Regions from separate parts of the Colwellia sp. BRX8-4 genome, predicted to be linked through region 1. Evidence: predicted binding sites of a transcription regulator. Region 1 holds the regulator's gene; each other region holds the start of a gene.

Region 1 (4,645 bases):
GAAATATGCGATTTAATCATGCTTAGCCAAAACACCTTAGCAAATGCTTCGGGTGCGAGTATATGAATCGACTTTATAGTTTAACCTTGTTGTTTTTTCTAATTGCGGGAGGCGTTTACGGTATAATTGAATGGAGAAATTCCTCAGCACCACAATTACAAGCGATTGATAAGACGCTGACCCCTGATTTTATTGCCGAAAATTTACACAGTAATGTTTATAAACATCAAGGAAGTTTAGCTTATGTTGTTGATGCCCATCGTATGGAACATTACCCTGAGTTAAGTATTACCAACTTTGAGTTTCCTCAATACACACTTCATCCAAAAAATGATGCGCCCGCATGGAAAATATCTGCCAATGAAGGCATATTATACAATAACAACCGGGTAAAATTAGCAAAGCATGTCCGCCTGTTAGCAACAGATCCCGATAGCTTATTACAAGAAGTTCAAGGAAAATACTTTGAACTTGATCTAAAAACTAACATCATAAGTTCAGAACAAGAAATTAAAATTATCGGTAAAGGATTTACCATCGATGGTAAAGGTTTAATTGTCGACTTAAACACCAACCAAATGACACTAACTAAACATGTGAAATCAATTTATGAAATTGTTAAAAAATAGCCTACTGTGCTTATTGTTATCAACTCCGCTATTTTCGTCAGCTTTCGCTGAAAAATTTGATATAAAACAAAAGATTGAAATTAACGCTTCAAGACAAGCCGTTGATCTTAAAAATAAAATATTCAGCTATATTGATAACGTGGTGATCACTCAAGGTTCATTAGTTATACGTGCTGATTTAGTACAAGTGCTGACTCAATCTGGCAGTGAAGAAAAAACCTATATCGCTAAAGGGAAGCCAGCAACCTTTAAACAAACCTTAGCCGATGGTACTCCTCTTAGCTTACAAGCAGACGAAATAAGATATGAGCCCGCAAATAATTTAGTGATAATTTCAGGAAATGCGTTATTACAGCAAGAAGGTAGTGAGGTTAGTGGCAGTAGAATTACTTACAATATTGCCACTCAGTATGTTAATGCTGAAAGTAAATCTAACGAACGCACTAAAACGATTTTTCAGCCGAAAGAAAAAATTAAAGCGACAACCACAGACGCGAAAACTCAGGAAAAAATTAATTTATGAGCACTAGCACCCTAATGGCAAAAGGCCTTGCCAAAGCCTATAAAGGCAGAAAAGTGGTTAAAAATGTCAGTATGCAAGTTTCAGCAGGACAAATAGTCGGTTTACTAGGCCCAAATGGTGCCGGAAAAACAACTTCTTTTTATATGATTGTGGGTTTAGTTGAAAGTGATAGTGGCGATATTATCTTAAATGACGAAAACCTGACGTTAGCGCCTATGCATGAGCGTGCGAGAAAAGGCATCGGATATTTACCACAAGAAGCCTCTATTTTTCGAAAACTCAGTGTTTACGACAATATTATGGCTATTTTACAAACACGAAAAGAATTATCAGATGCTGAACGTGAAGAGAAATTAGAACATCTTGTTGAAGAATTCAACATAGGTCATATCAAAGATAATTTAGGCATGAGCTTATCTGGTGGTGAACGCCGCCGAGTAGAAATTGCTCGCGCATTAGCTGCTGAACCAAAATTTATTTTATTAGATGAACCTTTTGCTGGTGTTGACCCAATTTCAGTAGGTGATATTAAAAAAATTATTCTACACTTAAAAGAACGTGGCATTGGTGTGTTGATCACTGATCACAATGTACGTGAAACTCTCGATGTATGTGAACATGCGTATATTGTTAGTCATGGTGAACTTATTGCAGAAGGTACTGCAGATCAAATTCTTGCAAATCAACACGTAAGAGATGTATACCTTGGTGAACAATTCACGCTATAGTAGTCAGTAAATGAATAGTATCTTCGTATGAAAAAAACGAAAATATCCCATTAAAAATAATAGGAAGTTAATGACCTAAATGCGCCCTACTCTACAACTCCGCATAGGACAACAATTAACCATGACGCCACAATTGCAGCAAGCAATCAAATTGCTGCAACTGTCTACGTTAGAGCTTCAACAAGAAATTCAGGAAGCCTTAGAAAGTAATCCATTATTAGAAATGGATGAGTCTTCAAATAATCCCGAAGATAAAAGTACTGACAACCTTGAAGAAGCTCACACTGCCGGTACTGGTGATGTTAAAGAAGCCCCTGCTTCTGATGGTAGCGAAGACGCTACGCCTACCATTGATGAAATCACCACCACTGAAGCCATGGACAAGAACGATATCCCTGAAGAATTAAACATGGATACCACTTGGGATGATAACTACACGGCCGGTGCAGCAAGTTCAAGCTCAGGCCCAGCTTCAGAAGATTATACTTACCAAGGCGAGACTCAAGACTCCATTCAAGATCATTTGCGCTGGCAAATGGAATTAAGCCCTTTTACCGAAACAGACCGCGCTATAGCGACAGCAATTATTGATGCTGTTGATGACGCCGGTTACTTAACGGTATCTAGTGAAGACATTTTAGAAAGTGTTGCCATTGAAGGAGTAGAGCTTGATGAAATTGAGGTGGTACTAAAACGTATTAACCTCTTTGATCCTGTCGGTGTCGCTGCTCGTTCTATTTCAGAATGTTTAATCATTCAACTTAATCAATTTGACCCCGCTACACCTTGGTTAGCAGAAAGTAAGTTAGTTTTGCGTGACCATATTAATCTGCTGGGTAGCCGAGACTATCGTACATTAATGCGTAAAACTCGACTGAAAGAAGAGCAACTGCGCGAAGTGGTGCGTCTTATTCAATCACTTGATCCTAGACCCGGCGATAGTGTGATGAAGAGTGACGATCAGTATGTTATTCCTGATGTGTCTGTTGAAAAGAAAAATGGCCGTTGGGTGGTCGAATTAAACCCTGATACTGCGCCAAAACTTTCGGTGAATCAGCAATATGCTTCGATGTCACGTTCGATGAAGTCGACAGCGGACACACAATTTATTCGCTCAAATTTACAAGAAGCTAAATGGTTTATTAAAAGCTTAGAAAGCCGTAATGATACCTTATTAAAAGTGTCAAACTGTATTGTACAACGTCAAATTGGCTTTTTTGAACATGGTAATGAAGCCATGCGTCCAATGGTTTTAAATGATATTGCCGAAGCTGTCGATATGCATGAATCAACCATTTCACGAGTGACGACACAAAAGTATATGCATACGCCACGTGGAATTTTCGAACTGAAGTTTTTCTTCTCAAGCCATGTTGGCACCGAAAGCGGTGGCGAATGTTCATCAACAGCTATTCGTGCATTAATCAAAAAATTTGTTGCTGCCGAAATCCCAGCAAAACCACTTAGTGATAGTAAAATGGCTGATTTATTAGCCGATCAAGGGATAAATGTAGCTCGACGTACCATAGCAAAATATCGAGAGTCACTTTCTATTCCACCTTCTAACCAACGAAAAAGTTTACTTTAACGAAAAGATGAGGAATTAAGCTTATGCAAATTAATCTTTCTGGCCACCATGTTGACATTACCGAAGCTTTACGAGAAAACGTCACGACTAAGATGGCAAAATTAAACCGACATTTTGATCATATCAATAATGTTCATGTTGTTCTCACCGTTGAAAAATCAAATCAAATTGCTGAAGCGACTGTTCACGTTAGTGGCTCTGATTTACATGCAAAAGCTGAAAATGCTGACATGTATGCCTCTATTGATAGTCTTGTTGTTAAGCTTGACCGGCAAATATTGAAGTACAAAGGTAAAACGAATCAGCATTAATGCTGTTTATCGCCTGTTCACTCACCAAAGAATCTAAGTAGTATAATGAAGTTGCAAGATATCCTTACCCTTGATTGCACCCTGTGTGCGATTAAGGGTACAAGCAAAAAAAAACTCCTTGAAATAATTAGCGAAACTGCGGCAAAAAAATTCGATAATATTGATACTCATCAATTATTCGAAAGCTTAATGGCGCGTGAAAAAGTTGGCTCTACCGGCATAGGGAATGGCATTGCGATTCCTCATGGTCGATTAACTAATACGTCACAAGTTATTGCTGTATTGCTGACCAGTGAACAAGCCGTTGAATTTGATGCGATAGACAACCGTGCTGTCGATATTATTATTGCGTTATTTGTCCCCGAAGAAAACTGCCAACAACATTTAGATACCTTACAAAGTATCGCGCAAATATTTAGTACTAAACAATTCGCAAAGCAAGTAAGAAAATGCCAAAATTCGCAAGAGCTTTTTACTTTAATAAAGCATGCTAAACGTTAATAAAATCTAATAATAATCCAGGAAAACTCAAATGAAACTCTTGATAGTCAGTGGTCGCTCAGGGTCAGGTAAAAGTGTCGCCTTACGTGTACTCGAAGATTTAGGCTACTACTGTGTCGATAATATTCCGGTGAATTTATTGCCTGCATTAGCACATACCGTTATTAATGATTACGACAAAGTAGCGGTTAGTTTAGATGTACGTAACTTACCCAATGACCCTAATGACGTTTCAGAAATATTAGATTATCTACCAAAAACGGTAAAACTCGATATTCTGTATTTAGATGCTGATGACTCTGATCTTATTCGACGTTTTAGTGAAACGCGTCGTTTACATCCTTTGATTAAACAAAATATCCCAC
Region 2 (4,645 bases), on a different contig from region 1:
ACATAATCCCGAACAAGAAACCGATGTTTGGTCATTGCCGACGGTTGAATCTGAAAATAAAATTAAAGATGAAACAACCAATGCTATGGGAAAGAAAGCCGCTTGGCGTTTCGAGCCCCCTGAAGATTTTGTTGAAGAAGAAATCGCGCCATTAACGGCAGAAGATATTGAAAACATTCGTCAAGCTGCATTTGATGAAGGCCTTAATCAGGGCAAGGAAGAAGGTTTTGCTAAAGGTTATGAAGAAGGTAAAGTCTCTGGCCATGAAGAAGGTGTGGTACTCGGCCACCAAGAAGGGCTTGAAACCGGCTTAGCCGAAGCAAAAGAAAGTATCGATGAACAATCAGCTGCATGGGCGTCACTTACTGAACAGCTTCATAAGCCATTACTCGATGTCGAAAAAAATGTTGAACAACAATTACTTCATCTTGTGGTAGAGCTCACCGAAGCGATTACCTTAGAAGAAGCTAAAACTAACCCTGATATTATTATTGCTGCGATTTCTGCGGGTATAAAAGCGTTACCCAGCCAAGAAGCGCAAACGCAAATTTTATTACACCCCAACGATATTAAACGTGTTGAAAAGCAATTTGGCGCTAAACATGTGCAAGAACAAGGTTGGCGTTTACTCGCTGCCCCGCAATTAGTTCCGGGTAGCTGTCAAATTGAAAATAGCACTTCTAATATCGACCTGAGTGTTAAATCTCGAATAAAAGAAGTATTGGACTCGTTTTTGCAAGATGCACTACATCAGTAATTTCTTGTACAAAAGAGTCAAAATACCGCTATGGTTGATATTTCTCGCCTTAATGAAAGACTAAAAAACTGCCAAGAGTTTGTGCACCCGCATAAAGTCTCTGTTGCTGGGCGTTTAGTCCGAGTAGTCGGATTAACGCTTGAAGCTGTTGGCGTAAAAGCGGCAGTTGGTAGCCAATGTTTAGTCGAAACGGCACAAGGCGATTTAATCGCTGAAATTGTTGGTTTTTCTAAAGACATAACTTTTCTAATGCCAGAGCAAAGCTTACAAGGTGTTTTACCGGGTGCGCGCGTTGTGCCACTGACAACTAAAGCTCGCTTACCCTTTTCAATGGATTTACTTGGCCGAGTCGTTGACGGTGTTGGTAAACCACTCGACGGCAAAGGGCCAATCAAGAACTCAGGCAACTATCAAATAAACAATAAGCCGATTAATCCGTTATCAAGGCGTGGTATCACTGAACCACTTGATGTTGGTGTGCGCGCTATTAATAGTTTTTTAACGGTTGGTATTGGTCAGCGTATGGGCTTATTTGCCGGTTCAGGTGTCGGTAAAAGTGTCTTGTTAGGCATGATGACACGCGGCACAACTGCTGATGTTATCGTTGTGGGGCTAATTGGCGAACGTGGTCGAGAAGTTAAAGAGTTTATCGAAGAAATTTTAGGCGAAGAAGGGCGAGCACGTTCAGTTGTTGTTGCGGCGCCTGCCGATAATTCGCCATTAATGCGTTTAAAAGGCTGTGAAACTGCCGTACAAATTGCTGAGTACTTTCGTGATCAAGGTCTGAATGTCTTGCTACTGGTTGACTCGCTAACGCGTTATGCCCAAGCGCAACGAGAAATAGCACTGGCTGTCGGCGAACCACCGGCAACCAAAGGTTATCCGCCTTCGGTCTTTTCAAAGTTACCCCAACTTGTTGAACGAGCCGGTAACGGTGGCGATGGTCAGGGATCAATTACCGCATTTTTCACCGTGTTAACCGAAGGTGATGATTTACAAGATCCGATTGCTGATGCGGCGCGTGCTATTTTAGATGGACATATTGTTTTATCTCGTGCCTTAGCCGATTCAGGGCATTACCCCGCTGTTGATATTGAAGGCTCGATTAGCCGTGTTATGCCGATGGTGACCAGTGATGAGCATCAACAACTTGCTCGGCAACTAAAGCAAGTCTACTCACTCTATCAGCAAAATAAAGATTTGATTGCTATTGGCGCTTATAGCCGTGGTAATGATCCTCGCATTGATCAATCCATTGATTTAATGCCGGTGATCAAGTTCTTCCTACAACAAAAAATGTTGGAAATTATTCCTTATGATCAAAGCTTAACGCAACTTCAAGAAATACTTTCTGCAGCGCAAGCACACGCGCAAGCAAAACAAGGCCAGCAAAATGCCTAAACATAATAACGTTAACGCTATTTTCGAAAAATTGATTAGCTGTTTAGTATTATCTAGGAGGACGTTATGCCATTAAAGCAACTAAATACCTTACATCGCTATGAACAGGATAAAGAAAAAAAAGCAGCGCAAGCACTGCAAACTGCTGAATTTGAATACCAACAAAATCTTGAACGTTTACAAAGTGTCAGTGACTATCGTCTTGAATATATGAAACGTTTGAATGCTCGCTCTATGGTGGGTATTGATAGCGCGACGTTTAGTCATTTTCATGCCTTTATTGCCAAGCTCGATTATGCTGCTGGGCAAGTTGATATTGCGATTATGCAGAGTAAGGCGATGGTGGAAAAGAGCAAACAGCTCTGGCTAGCGCAGCGACAAAAAATTCAAGCGGTAGAATTACTGCTTGATAAAAAAACACAAGCGCTCACTCTTATCGCTAACAAGCAAGAACAAAAAATGTTTGATGAAATTGCTACTCAACAATTTGTCCGTCGTAAAATGCGGGGGTAAAGTGAATTAAATAGTAATTTCTAAGTGGAACAATACTTGCTTATTTAACTAATATAAAAAGTATTCGCAATAAACGACGTTGTCATCATTGTAAATATAGCTCAAATTTACCATTGAAATAAAAAGGTTTACTATGCCGCAAGTTACTCCATTAGCCATAGATATCTCGCCAAGTAAGGACTTTAGCCCTGTTCAGTCAGGAGCGATTAGCACATCCAAAAATTCAACTAAAGATTTTGCACAAATGGTTGACCAGCATTATCAAAGTCAACAAAGCGGCAAAAAGCAACAGGCAAGTGGCAATAACATGAAACTTGCTAGCGAAATTAATGCTGAAAAGAAAGTACCCCAAGAAAAATCTTCCACAACGGATGTGCAACCAAAAGAAAAGGAAATGGGTGGAGTTTCTGATGAGAAGGTTAATACAGAAATTAACCAAAGCGAAGCTTCAGAAAGATTGCCTTACGATGATACAGCGACTAGTGAAAAAAATGTTCGAGTAGAAAATAGCCAAGAAGAAACACCGGAACACAAAGCTAGCGGATTAATTAATCTTGATACAAATTCCACCGCACCTGAAAATACAGATAAAAGTACCGAGCAATTAATGTCGTTGTTATCTGCGTCACAACAACTATTAAATGATACGGTGAAAAATGACGGTACGATACCATCACAACTTAATGAAAAACCATCAATAGTTGTGGCTGGTAGTCATCAACAAGAAAAAACACAGTTAGCAGCAATGTTAAGGCAAGTGCTTGGTGGCAATAGCCAAGAAAATGTAGCGACCAGTGATAATACCCTAGCAAAAGATAGCCTTGCGCCAGAGTTAGCTAAATCATTAACCGTTCCAGTAACGGTTAACAGTGAAATGCCAGCAAAGAAAGTTGACCTAGCTAGCGAACCCAAAGTCGTTGCTGATAAAGTTGTGCAAGGGGAGGCTGAATTAGCTTTATCTGCATTATTGGAGAAAAAAACAAACAGTGAAGGACAAGCTCCCTCGCTAAAAACAACGAATGTTAATGGCCAACTTTCCACGCAATCCGTTCCTCCTGCTCAAAGCGAAACGTCGTTAAAAGCAGAGCCGATTGTAGATAAAACCAATAATGTACCGAAACAGGCGATGCCTTTAAGTGATCTTGAAGCGCTATTAGCGGATATGGAAAAAGCGCCCACGGATACTGAACTTGAACAAATTAAAGCTGCACTTATCGCCAATCAAGACAAAGCTATAATTCCTGATAAAAGTAATCAAAGTATCAGCAATAGTAAAACGTCGGTCGATAAAGAGTTGGCTGGAGCGGTATTGCCTGTAACCCTTAAAAATGAAAGCTTGGTTAACGAAATAGCAATTGATGCTGATAAGGTCAATACGGATAATGTTGTTTTTTCAAGTGTAGCTGTTCCAGGTGAAAAACAAGCTCAGGAAAATAACGCAAATAATAGTCGAGGGGTTAATCAGATAAACCAGAAAACCCTTGAAACACAAAATTTAAATGCCGGTGAACAATTTAAAGAGCCAGCTAAAGATCAGTCGGCAGAGCAACAAAACCAAAAGCAGGCACAAAGCTTAACTCAGCTTGATAAAGTGGCTAACAATGATGCTCAAGTCAAAGAAAAAACTATTAATGAAATATTTGATAAGAAACAAGTCAGTACAAGTATTGAGAATACTCTTAATAGAGATATGCATCGAGCCAATAATGAAGTAACCAAATCTACGGCTTCTGCGGAGGAAATGATCACTAAATTAACCAGTGACCATGTGCAATCAACGGCCCAATCAGCAACAAATGCCAAGCAAGTGACAGCGTTACAAAATGAAGCCTTATCGGTATACCGTAAAGACTTTACTGGCGCATTGAATGATAAAGTCATGGTAATGATGAACCAAAAGCTTCAGCAGGTTGAAATTCGTCTTGACCCACAAGAATTAGGTAATGTGAACGTAAAAATAAATCTGCAAAATGA
Region 3 (4,645 bases), on a different contig from region 1:
TGGCTGGAGATACGCCGTTGCTTTTACCGGTGTATTAAGCTTGGTTTTCAGTGTTGTCTGGTATCAAAACGTAACGGATACACCTAAGGGTTCAACGTATTTCAAGCCTAAACAAACAGGTGCAATGGAAGTGACCTCAACGGGCGACTTCTTCTTATTACTCATTATGAAAATTCCTATGTATGGCGCTTTAGCTTTACTCACCTGGAAATTATCACCTGCCGGTGTCAGTTTATTAACAGAACAAAGTGCCGTCATTGCCTACATTAGCTTAGTGGTTTTGTTTGCCATTGAATTAAAACAAACCATTAAAGTAAACGGTCACTTATTTTCAAAACCGGTCGAAGAAATTCATCGTTACGAATTCAAGCAAGTGGCTGTGTTAAATGTGCTTTATTTTGCAACTTTCGGTTCTGAGTTGGCCGTTGTTTCGATGTTACCATTATTCTTCGCTGAAACATTCGAATTAAGCATGGTGTACGCAGCGATGTTAGCCTCTACTTATGCATTTATGAATTTAATGTCTCGTCCTGGTGGTGGTTGGTTATCAGACAAGTTTGGCCGAAAGAAAACCTTATTAATTTTAACAGCAGGTTTAGCTGCGGGTTATTTTGCCATGTCGGAAATCACCGGAGAATGGCCATTAGCCCTAGCAGTAGTAACAGCTATGGCTTGTTCTTTTTTCGTGCAAGCGGGTGAAGGAGCTGTATTTGCAGCAGTCCCCTTAATTAAACGTCGTTTAACGGGACAAATTGCCGGTATGACAGGCGCTTACGGTAACGTGGGTGCGGTGGTTTACTTAACCGTATTAACTATGGTTGATTACTCGACTTTCTTTATGGTGATTGCCGCTACCGCTGTGGTAGGCTTTATTACATTACTCTTTATGGTAGAGCCAAAAGGCACAATGACTGAGGTACGTGAAGATGGCACAGTTGAATTAATTAATGTCGGTCACTAAGCTAACATGAGTGTTATCAATACAGAGAAGCAAACGCTCCAAAGCACGGTTGTAGATTTACAACTATGCTTTGGTGGTTTTTCTCATAAAGGTTTAAAGGCAGAAAACCAAGACGCTTTTGCTGCTATTGTGCCAAAAAAACTTGAATTACGCGCTAAAGGCGCGGTTGTGGCTATCGCAGATGGAGTATCGAGCGCAAGTAAAGCCGCTGAAGCTTCACAACTTGCGGTCACTCAATTTATTCAAGAGTATCTTGCTACGCCCGAAACATGGTCTACACAGAAATCTGCCGCTAAAGTATTAAGCAGTTTAAATAACTGGTTGTATTCACAAAGCGGATTTGTTGATGCTCTAGTTAATCAAGACTCGCCTCAATGGCTAACGACTTTTTCAGCGCTTATTGCTAAATCAAACACCGGTTATATTTTTCATGTTGGCGATACCCGTATAACAAAATATCGCCAGCAACAATTAGAAATTATAACCCGTGATCATAATCGTAAACAAATAGGGCAACAGGATTTATTAACACGCGCATTAGGTGCTGATAGCCATTTAGAAGTTGATGTTTATCAAGTCGATTTACAGGCAGGAGATTTATTCATGCTAAGTTGTGATGGTATTCATGACTTTGTTAGTAAAGCTGCTTTTAAAACACTCTTTGATTCATTGCCGTTATCACCCAATAAGTCTGACTTAGAAGCTCTTTCTGAAAAAATTGTTGCCACCGCACTTGAGCGCGGTAGTCATGACAATGTGACCTGCTTACTGGTTTATATTGACGCGATACCGAATCGGAAACTGGCAGAAATTGAACGCGACCTAAGTTCAAAAGCGATCCCTCCAGCATTAAAAGTTGGGCAGAAACTTGATGATTATCTCGTTAAAAAAATAATACACGCCAGTATTCGTTCACACTTGTATTTAGTCGTCGATGTTAAAACAGATAAGCCTTATGTGTTAAAAGCACCCTCTGCTAACTTTTCAGATGACGCCTTTTATTTACAAGGTTTTATGCGGGAAGCTTGGGTGGGAGAACGCATTAAACACGTTAATGTCATGCGTGTATTATCCGCTAAAAAAGACAGCCAGTTTTTATACCATGTATGTGAATACATTAAAGGGCAAACCCTGGGTGAATGGTTACATGACAACCCTAAACCTAGCATTGCGCAGGTCCGCGATATAATGAAACAAGTGATCGGCGCATTACGATCATTTCAACGTTTAGATTTAGTTCACCGCGACTTAAAGCCCGACAATATTATGATCGATGAATATGGTCAAATTAAATTGATTGATTACGGCACCGTATTTGTCGCTTCACTTGATGAAAACCAAGAAACAATAAAAGAACAAGTACCACACGGTTCATTAAATTATATTGCACCTGAAACCTTATTGCATATGCAAGCTGATTATCAAAGTGACCTATTCTCATTGGGGGTTATTTGTTATGAAATGTTATCTGGTGAACTTCCTTACAAACCAATGCAACGTGCTGAAGTCACTATTAAAAATTATAACGATATGCAATATCGCAGCATTAAACAGTTTCGACCAGAGTTACCCTTGTGGTTAGATTTAAGCCTTCAAAAAGCAACGGCTGCAGACCCAAAACAGCGCTATAGAGCCTTTTCAGAATTTTTTAGTGATTTAAATAAACCGAGTTCATCTGCCGTTGAAGAATACAAAAACCAACCCTTGTTAAAGCGTGATCCTATCTTTTTTTGGCAATTAGTATCAACCTTATTGTTTATTGCCTTGATGGTATCTTTAGTTAATTAACCCGTTATCCCTTTACTTCTTCCCCTTTGCACTTATCACTCATTATTATGATGCACACCTCTGGTGCGTTGATGCCTTCACTGCAGTGCAAAATCGCTGTTACAACTCACACCCAAACCACTATCTAATTGAATTTATTAAAAAAACTACTTGGTTCGTTTATTGCTAATAATAAATCATTATCTAATTCTGCTAATACAGCAGTAATTTAAAGAAGTAGGGTTCCAAAAATGAGTACACAACCTCAGAAGATCGTCGTCGTTGGTAATGGCATGGTTGGCCATCACTTTGTTGATGAAATGGCGAAACATGCCGGCTATGAAATTACCGTTCTATCAGCTGAAGACCGTTTAGCTTATGACCGCGTTCACTTATCAGAGTACTTTTCTGGAAAAACTGCTGATGATTTAGCCATGACTACGCCAGCATATTACAACGAAATAGGCGTTAATTTTTTTACCAACGCGAAAGTCACTAATATTAATAAAGCTGCACAAACCGTGACGACTGAATCGGGTGACATTTTCGCTTACGATAAATTAGTTATGGCGACAGGATCATACCCCTTTGTTCCCCCTATTCCAGGTAAAGAACGTGACCATTGTTTGGTTTATCGTACTATTCAAGATTTAGAAGACATTCAAGCGTCAGCTAAAGCGGGTAAAGTTGGTGTGGTTGTTGGTGGGGGGTTATTAGGTTTAGAAGCCGCTAACGCCCTTAAAGAACTTGGCCTGCAGACACACGTTGTAGAGTTTGCCCCACAATTGATGGGCGTGCAATTAGACAAAGACGGCGGCGCTTTATTGCGTTCAATGATCGAAGGTATTGGTGTTCAGGTACATACACAAAAAGCCACCAATGAAATTGTCGACGGTGAAGAATGTGTTCACCGAATGAATTTTGCCGATGGAACACATTTAGAAACTGACGTCATCTTATTCTCAGCCGGTATTCGCCCCTATGATAATTTAGCACGTGAATTTGATTTAGCGGTTGGCGAGCGAGGCGGCATTGTGGTTGATAACAACTGTAAAACCTCTAACGAAAATATTTACGCTATTGGTGAGTGTGCTTTGTGGAATAACTTTATTTTTGGTTTAGTGGCGCCAGGCTACACTATGGCTAAAGTGGCTGCCGATAACATTATTGGCGGTGAACAGCAGTTCACTGGTGCAGATATGAGCACTAAATTAAAATTAATGGGTATGGATGTGGGATCGATCGGCGATGCTCATGGCCGTACTCAAGGTTGTAAAAGCTACGTCTATTCAAATCAACCTGACCAAATTTATAAAAAAATAGTGGTCAGTGCCAATGGTAAAGAATTAATAGGTGCGGTTTTAGTGGGTGATACCAGTGAATACGATACCTTATTGCAATACGCATTAAATGGTATTGAATTACCAGAAAATCCCGACGGTTTAATTTTACCTAGCTCAGGCGAAAAACCCACCTTAGGCGTGGATGCTTTACCTAATACCGCGACTATCTGCTCATGTTTGAATGTCACCAAAGGCGATATTATTGCTGCTATTGATTGTGGCGCCGTTGATGTCGGTGAAGTAAAGTCTTCAACGAAAGCAGGAACAGGCTGTGGCGGTTGTGCCGCCTTATTGAAAAAAGTAACAGATCACGAATTAGAAAAACGTGGGGTAGAAATTAGCACTGACCTTTGCGAACATTTTGCTTACAGCCGGGTTGAGTTATTTCACATTGTGCAAGCAGAACAAATTAAAACCTTTGACCTTTTAGTAGAAAAACACGGTTCAGGTTTAGGCTGTGAAATTTGTAAGCCAGCAGCTGCGTCTATTCTCGCTTCGGTTTGGAACGATTACATATTAAAACCAGACCATGTATCACTACAAGACACCAATGATGTCTTTCTAGGTAATATGC
Region 4 (4,645 bases), on a different contig from region 1:
ACGAGCTTTGGCTAATAATTAAAGATGCTGTTTTTTCAGCTTTTTCTTTAATCCTTTCTCTTTTAAAAGATCTATAAATGGTATTTTTAACTAAAGAAAAATTAACAAAACAGGTGAATATTTCATTTAGTGCCAGGTTAATTTTTATTAACCAAGAGCTATTTCTTTGATTGTGACTTTATTATAGCAATGATAAGTGTGAGGGCTGTTATAAGCGGGTTACCTAGCGGTAAAAGGCTAGTTGTCTGTTTTTAAATTATCACTTAGTTTAGTGATTTTGGTGTCCTGAGAGACGTCGTTTTCAATGCTTAACTAATTGTTAAATATCTTGTTTGTGCTTTAGTCTTGTCTCTAGTGTTACTTGGAGTGTTACCATAATCAAAAGTCACTTTAAATGATTCAATCTATGACCTAGGAAAAATCTTAACAAATTTTAACAGTCAGGCATAAAATTATGACCAAACATTGCTTTCATTTGAGTATCAACCATAGGCCAGTATTTATTTTCTAACTCGCTTATCTTATCTCGTTTTAGATTAAAAGTTTTCCAGCGCATCCATTTAGGTTTAGGCCAATAAGCGATTGGTTCAAACATATTATTAACTTCAGGCCAGTCGTAACCCCATAGCTCTTTTCTTAGTTTTCTAATGCGCCTCATTAGTCGTTCGCTTGGTCTTTCACTTTGGCTGGCGTAATGTAAGCCGATACATTGCCGACAACCATAGGCGTATTTAATCGCGTAAAGGCTTTGTCGCTGTTTTTGGCAGTAGGGGCAAGTGATATATAGTTTATTGCTGGCGCTTTTATTATTAAGCTTTAAGGCTATTTGGTGGGCTTTATCGTTTATAGTAAATATCATTAAACGAGTACCGCACTCTAGCGCTGTTAATTTAAATTTTTGATGTTCAATACTAAGAAAGTCAGCATTAAGTGAGTAGCTACCGAATGGCACTGTTAATAGGTTTTTAAATGTCTTAGCAAATATACGATGATACTCACCAGTGTAAGCCCTTTTTTGTGTTCTCCCGTAATGTTGGCCTTTAGGCATAGTTATTTACTCCGAAAAACTAAAGTGAAAAAATATCATCTTCACCTGTTTCTCTACGAGCAGTCATAACCCCAACTTGTTTAATAGGAGCGCATACAAAAGGCATAAGCTTTGTTAAAAAGTTTAACCTTTGGATAGGGTCTTTAATTTCTGAAAGTGTTTCTGGTAAGTTGGTTAATTCATTTTGAATGGCTTGATTAATTAAATGCCTAATATCGCCAGCCATGTATTTATTGGTAGGTATTTGGTTATCTGTTGTCATATTAAAGTTAAACCTAGTTTGTAATAATATTATTACAGTATATCATTTTTATCTTGTACGAAAAATAGGTCTAAGTTCATACTTTTTTTAGGTCTTTATAAGGCTGGTTCTCTAGCTCTAATGCCTTGTATTATCCTTATCTATATGAGGTTGTTGAAATTAGCTAAATCCACAGTCGTATGAAAAACACCCGATTAACGATATGTAAATGTCCGGTTACTTTACAGTGATAAATTTAAGTCTTGATTTATTTTTATTAAGTTTTTGATATTATTGTATTTTCTCTGTTTGGCGTAATTTTTGCTTAGTTCAGCCAACAATAACAGAATACCCCTATTTCAGGGATTTATTATAAAGGAATATGTAGTGAACATAAAAATGTTAAAAGCCGCTGTTGCTGGTTTGGTTTTATCTGTAAGTGGTTTTGCTAATGCTGGCTTGATAACAACAATTGAGCTAGATACAGCAACAACAGGGCTTAACTATAATTTTGATACTGTTGTTTGGGAATGGTCAACTGCTATAAGCGCTGGCACAACAAATACAAGTGACATTGTTAATCTTTCAATGGCGTTATACTTTGGTTCAAATGTGGTTTTTCAAGATGTCATCATACAAAACAGCATCGCTCAAAATCATGTGGGTTATCCAAGAGTTTTAGGGGATATAGATTGGTCTTTTGATTTTTCTTCTATGACTTTGATATCTTTTGATAATTACGGACCTTATTCAAATTTAAATGGTCAAAATCCATACACTACAATGAACGTCTATGGTGGCAGAGGTACTTTTCGCGCCACTCCTTCTGACGATTATACCTCTAATTACGTCACAACTAACTTTACTCAAAGTACTGTAAATAGTGTGCCAGAACCTTCTACCATTGCCATCTTCGCATTAGGTATTATGGGTTTAGCAGCACGTAGATTCAAAAAACAGTAAACTGTTCTATACTCTTACTTTCAAGTAATGAGTAACGAATAAAGCACCATTGATTGGTGCTTTTTTATTGCCTGTCATTTATATTAATGCGACTTGTACCATAGTTTTTAGTTTGCTCAGGTTTATACCCCTTCCCCCTAGCTTTGGCTAAGTAAGATATACGCCAGATAGCATCCTGTATCGACTCGTAATCATTTCTTTTAACATTGTAATAGCAGTTATCAGGAAAGTATTCAGAGCCGTCTAATTGCCGCCATAGCTCTTTAACTTTGTTGGTTACTTCATAAGGAAAGTTAACCTTGTGACCATCAATTATTAACGCATAGTGATAGTGTTGTTTCTTGGCTGTTTCTAGTTCTCTACACCACATAAAGCCGACACGTTTAAAGTTGTATTTACGCTTCAGCCATTTATGTAATCTACGATTAAATGCCGTAATAATGCCGTTATTTTCAGTGTATTCATAAACTCTTAGATCAAACCGTATGATGTGAATTTTGCTATGGTGACTTAACATCGCATCAATCTGGTTAATCATCGCTTTAATGGTGTGGACAATTAACCCACTTCCTTTCGAGTTTACCCACCAAGTTTGACCGTTTACTGCTAATGCTTTGTCTTTGGTTATATATGCCATTAGATAGTTTATTAACTAAGATAACGCTAAAGGATATTATTAATTACCTAGCTCAATGTTAGTTATTACTTACCTGTCTAAACCGCGTGGTTGTAGTTGGTTTATTACAATTACCATAAATATAGGGGTAACAAACCTATAAATAGTGGTTAATAACAATCAACATAAACAGGGTCGTGCTTAACAGGTTTGTAACTACTAACTATTGAAAAGCTGTTAACTTGGTTATACTCTGGTAGTTGGCTAGTGGCTTTGTCGCTAAACTTATTCCACTAGCCAGTTTAAATGAAAGCCTACTTTGTTAATCCTCAGTGGGCTTTTTGCTTTCTATTCGTTGTTCATATTCTTTATCAGCTTCGGCTTTTTCTTTCTCCGCTTGTTTTAGCCGTTTTACCGCATTTCTACTGCCATAGTATGATCGGTCTTTGTATTGTTTTCGGGCAATAGTTCGTGCGTCTTTGTCTTGCTCCCAATCATAAGAAAAGTGCCGTTCATCTAACCAGTAGTATGCTTGTTTCTTGCCTTCATATTCGCTTTGCTCAGAGTGAATAAGCCAGTGTTGATAATATCCACTCATAAGTTGTTGTAGATTAGCCCTAAATCCTCCACCTAATTGATTACATAAATAATCTCTAGCGTGTTTGTTGCCGTCAGATAGAATTAAAAGTAAATCATAAGCTGGGCTATTTGTTTCAGGTAATGCGCCATCAGGAGCGGTAAATATTAAATTATTCATGTTGCCCCCTATGCTGCTTTACGTTGTTTGATTAGCTCAGAAACAAGCAGTTTAATTTGCTCAGGTGTTTGTTCTTCAATACGAGCTTGGATTATTGCTTCTACTTCATGCTTGATATAAGCAACGGCACGATCACCTATCGAGATAGGAGGGCAGAATAGGCCTGCTTTTTCGTCAAGTTGTAGTGCGGATTTTGATCTAGCTGTTTGAGATAAAACAGAAGGTCTGCGTATTAGTTGAAAGTATTTTTTAATAGTCATGTCAGTTCCTTATTGGTTAACTGACTACCTATTATTCACATATAAATTATGATCGCAAAAACAAATATTGTAGTTATTTGTCCATTACTAGTTGTAAAATATTTACTAAGTTTGATTCTACATTTATTTTACTATCAAAGTGGGCAGTAATTAATTTTGTAATTTCTTCAGGCTTGTAACCTAAACTTGTTAAGCAATTTTTGGTGGCTTCTCTATCTTCTATTGTTTTTGTAATTGATTTTTCATCGTTTATTTTACTCTTCCAACGATCATAACCTTTTAAAAAACTATTTATATTCTCTTCGTGGAAGTAACTTAAAGAGGGTATTTCTTCGTGGTTATTATCTATGTATCTGAGAGCAAAATTTTTTAAATCGAAGTCACTCTTATAATCTTCTCGTATTACGCTAAAATGAAATTCAGAATAAACCTGCTTTGAAGTCTTTCTTTGCGCATAATTACCAGCACGTTTTATAAGTTTTCCAAAAAACACATCCTCTAAAGTTAAAGTGCCATTTGACAAATAATATAGATTAAAGCATTTATATAACGAAGATAAAGTTTCAGGTGTCGGAATTTGACCATAAAGAATGTCGTTCATAAATAAATCGACTGGATTATCAATAATATAATTTGATTCATTAACCTCTGATAAACGTCCTCCTATTTTCAAAAATTTACTTTCAAGCAAATTTAATTCAAAAGAACCAAATGATCTAAAATTATTTAAATCATTTAAATTTGATGTAAACGATGGAGT

The links. Region 1 encodes sigma-54, which starts transcription at its own class of promoters, with help from an activator protein. Its sites were predicted from a motif close to GTTGGCACGNNNNTNGNNT; they were not measured.
Region 2: the regulator sigma-54 is predicted to act here: its motif matches at 2,695-2,713, upstream of H4J56_RS03055 (flagellar hook-length control protein FliK).
Region 3: the regulator sigma-54 is predicted to act here: its motif matches at 2,899-2,917, upstream of nirB (nitrite reductase large subunit NirB).
Region 4: the regulator sigma-54 is predicted to act here: its motif matches at 1,598-1,616, upstream of H4J56_RS02135 (PEP-CTERM sorting domain-containing protein).

Annotation. Positions count from the first base shown of each region.
Region 1 covers NZ_JACGVS010000005.1:41,377-46,021, forward strand. Annotated here, with positions in the region: gene kdsC (3-deoxy-manno-octulosonate-8-phosphatase KdsC) at 1-66, shown strand, start outside; gene lptC (LPS export ABC transporter periplasmic protein LptC) at 63-629, shown strand; gene lptA (lipopolysaccharide transport periplasmic protein LptA) at 610-1,152, shown strand; gene lptB (LPS export ABC transporter ATP-binding protein) at 1,149-1,880, shown strand; gene H4J56_RS06065 (RNA polymerase factor sigma-54) at 1,960-3,468, shown strand; gene hpf (ribosome hibernation promoting factor) at 3,492-3,779, shown strand; gene ptsN (PTS IIA-like nitrogen regulatory protein PtsN) at 3,825-4,280, shown strand; gene rapZ (RNase adapter RapZ) at 4,312-4,645, shown strand, end outside.
Region 2 covers NZ_JACGVS010000002.1:279,294-283,938, forward strand. Annotated here, with positions in the region: gene fliH (flagellar assembly protein FliH) at 1-757, shown strand, start outside; gene fliI (flagellar protein export ATPase FliI) at 788-2,158, shown strand; gene fliJ (flagellar export protein FliJ) at 2,225-2,671, shown strand; gene H4J56_RS03055 (flagellar hook-length control protein FliK) at 2,805-4,645, shown strand, end outside.
Region 3 covers NZ_JACGVS010000002.1:190,865-195,509, reverse strand. Annotated here, with positions in the region: gene H4J56_RS02665 (NarK family nitrate/nitrite MFS transporter) at 1-961, shown strand, start outside; gene H4J56_RS02660 (bifunctional protein-serine/threonine kinase/phosphatase) at 968-2,749, shown strand; gene nirB (nitrite reductase large subunit NirB) at 2,980-4,645, shown strand, end outside.
Region 4 covers NZ_JACGVS010000002.1:68,682-73,326, forward strand. Annotated here, with positions in the region: gene H4J56_RS02125 (hypothetical protein) at 434-1,048, opposite strand; gene H4J56_RS02130 (hypothetical protein) at 1,068-1,310, opposite strand; gene H4J56_RS02135 (PEP-CTERM sorting domain-containing protein) at 1,677-2,252, shown strand; gene H4J56_RS02140 (inovirus-type Gp2 protein) at 2,317-2,889, opposite strand; gene H4J56_RS02145 (hypothetical protein) at 3,191-3,625, opposite strand; gene H4J56_RS02150 (AlpA family transcriptional regulator) at 3,634-3,885, opposite strand; gene H4J56_RS02155 (hypothetical protein) at 3,959-4,645, opposite strand, start outside.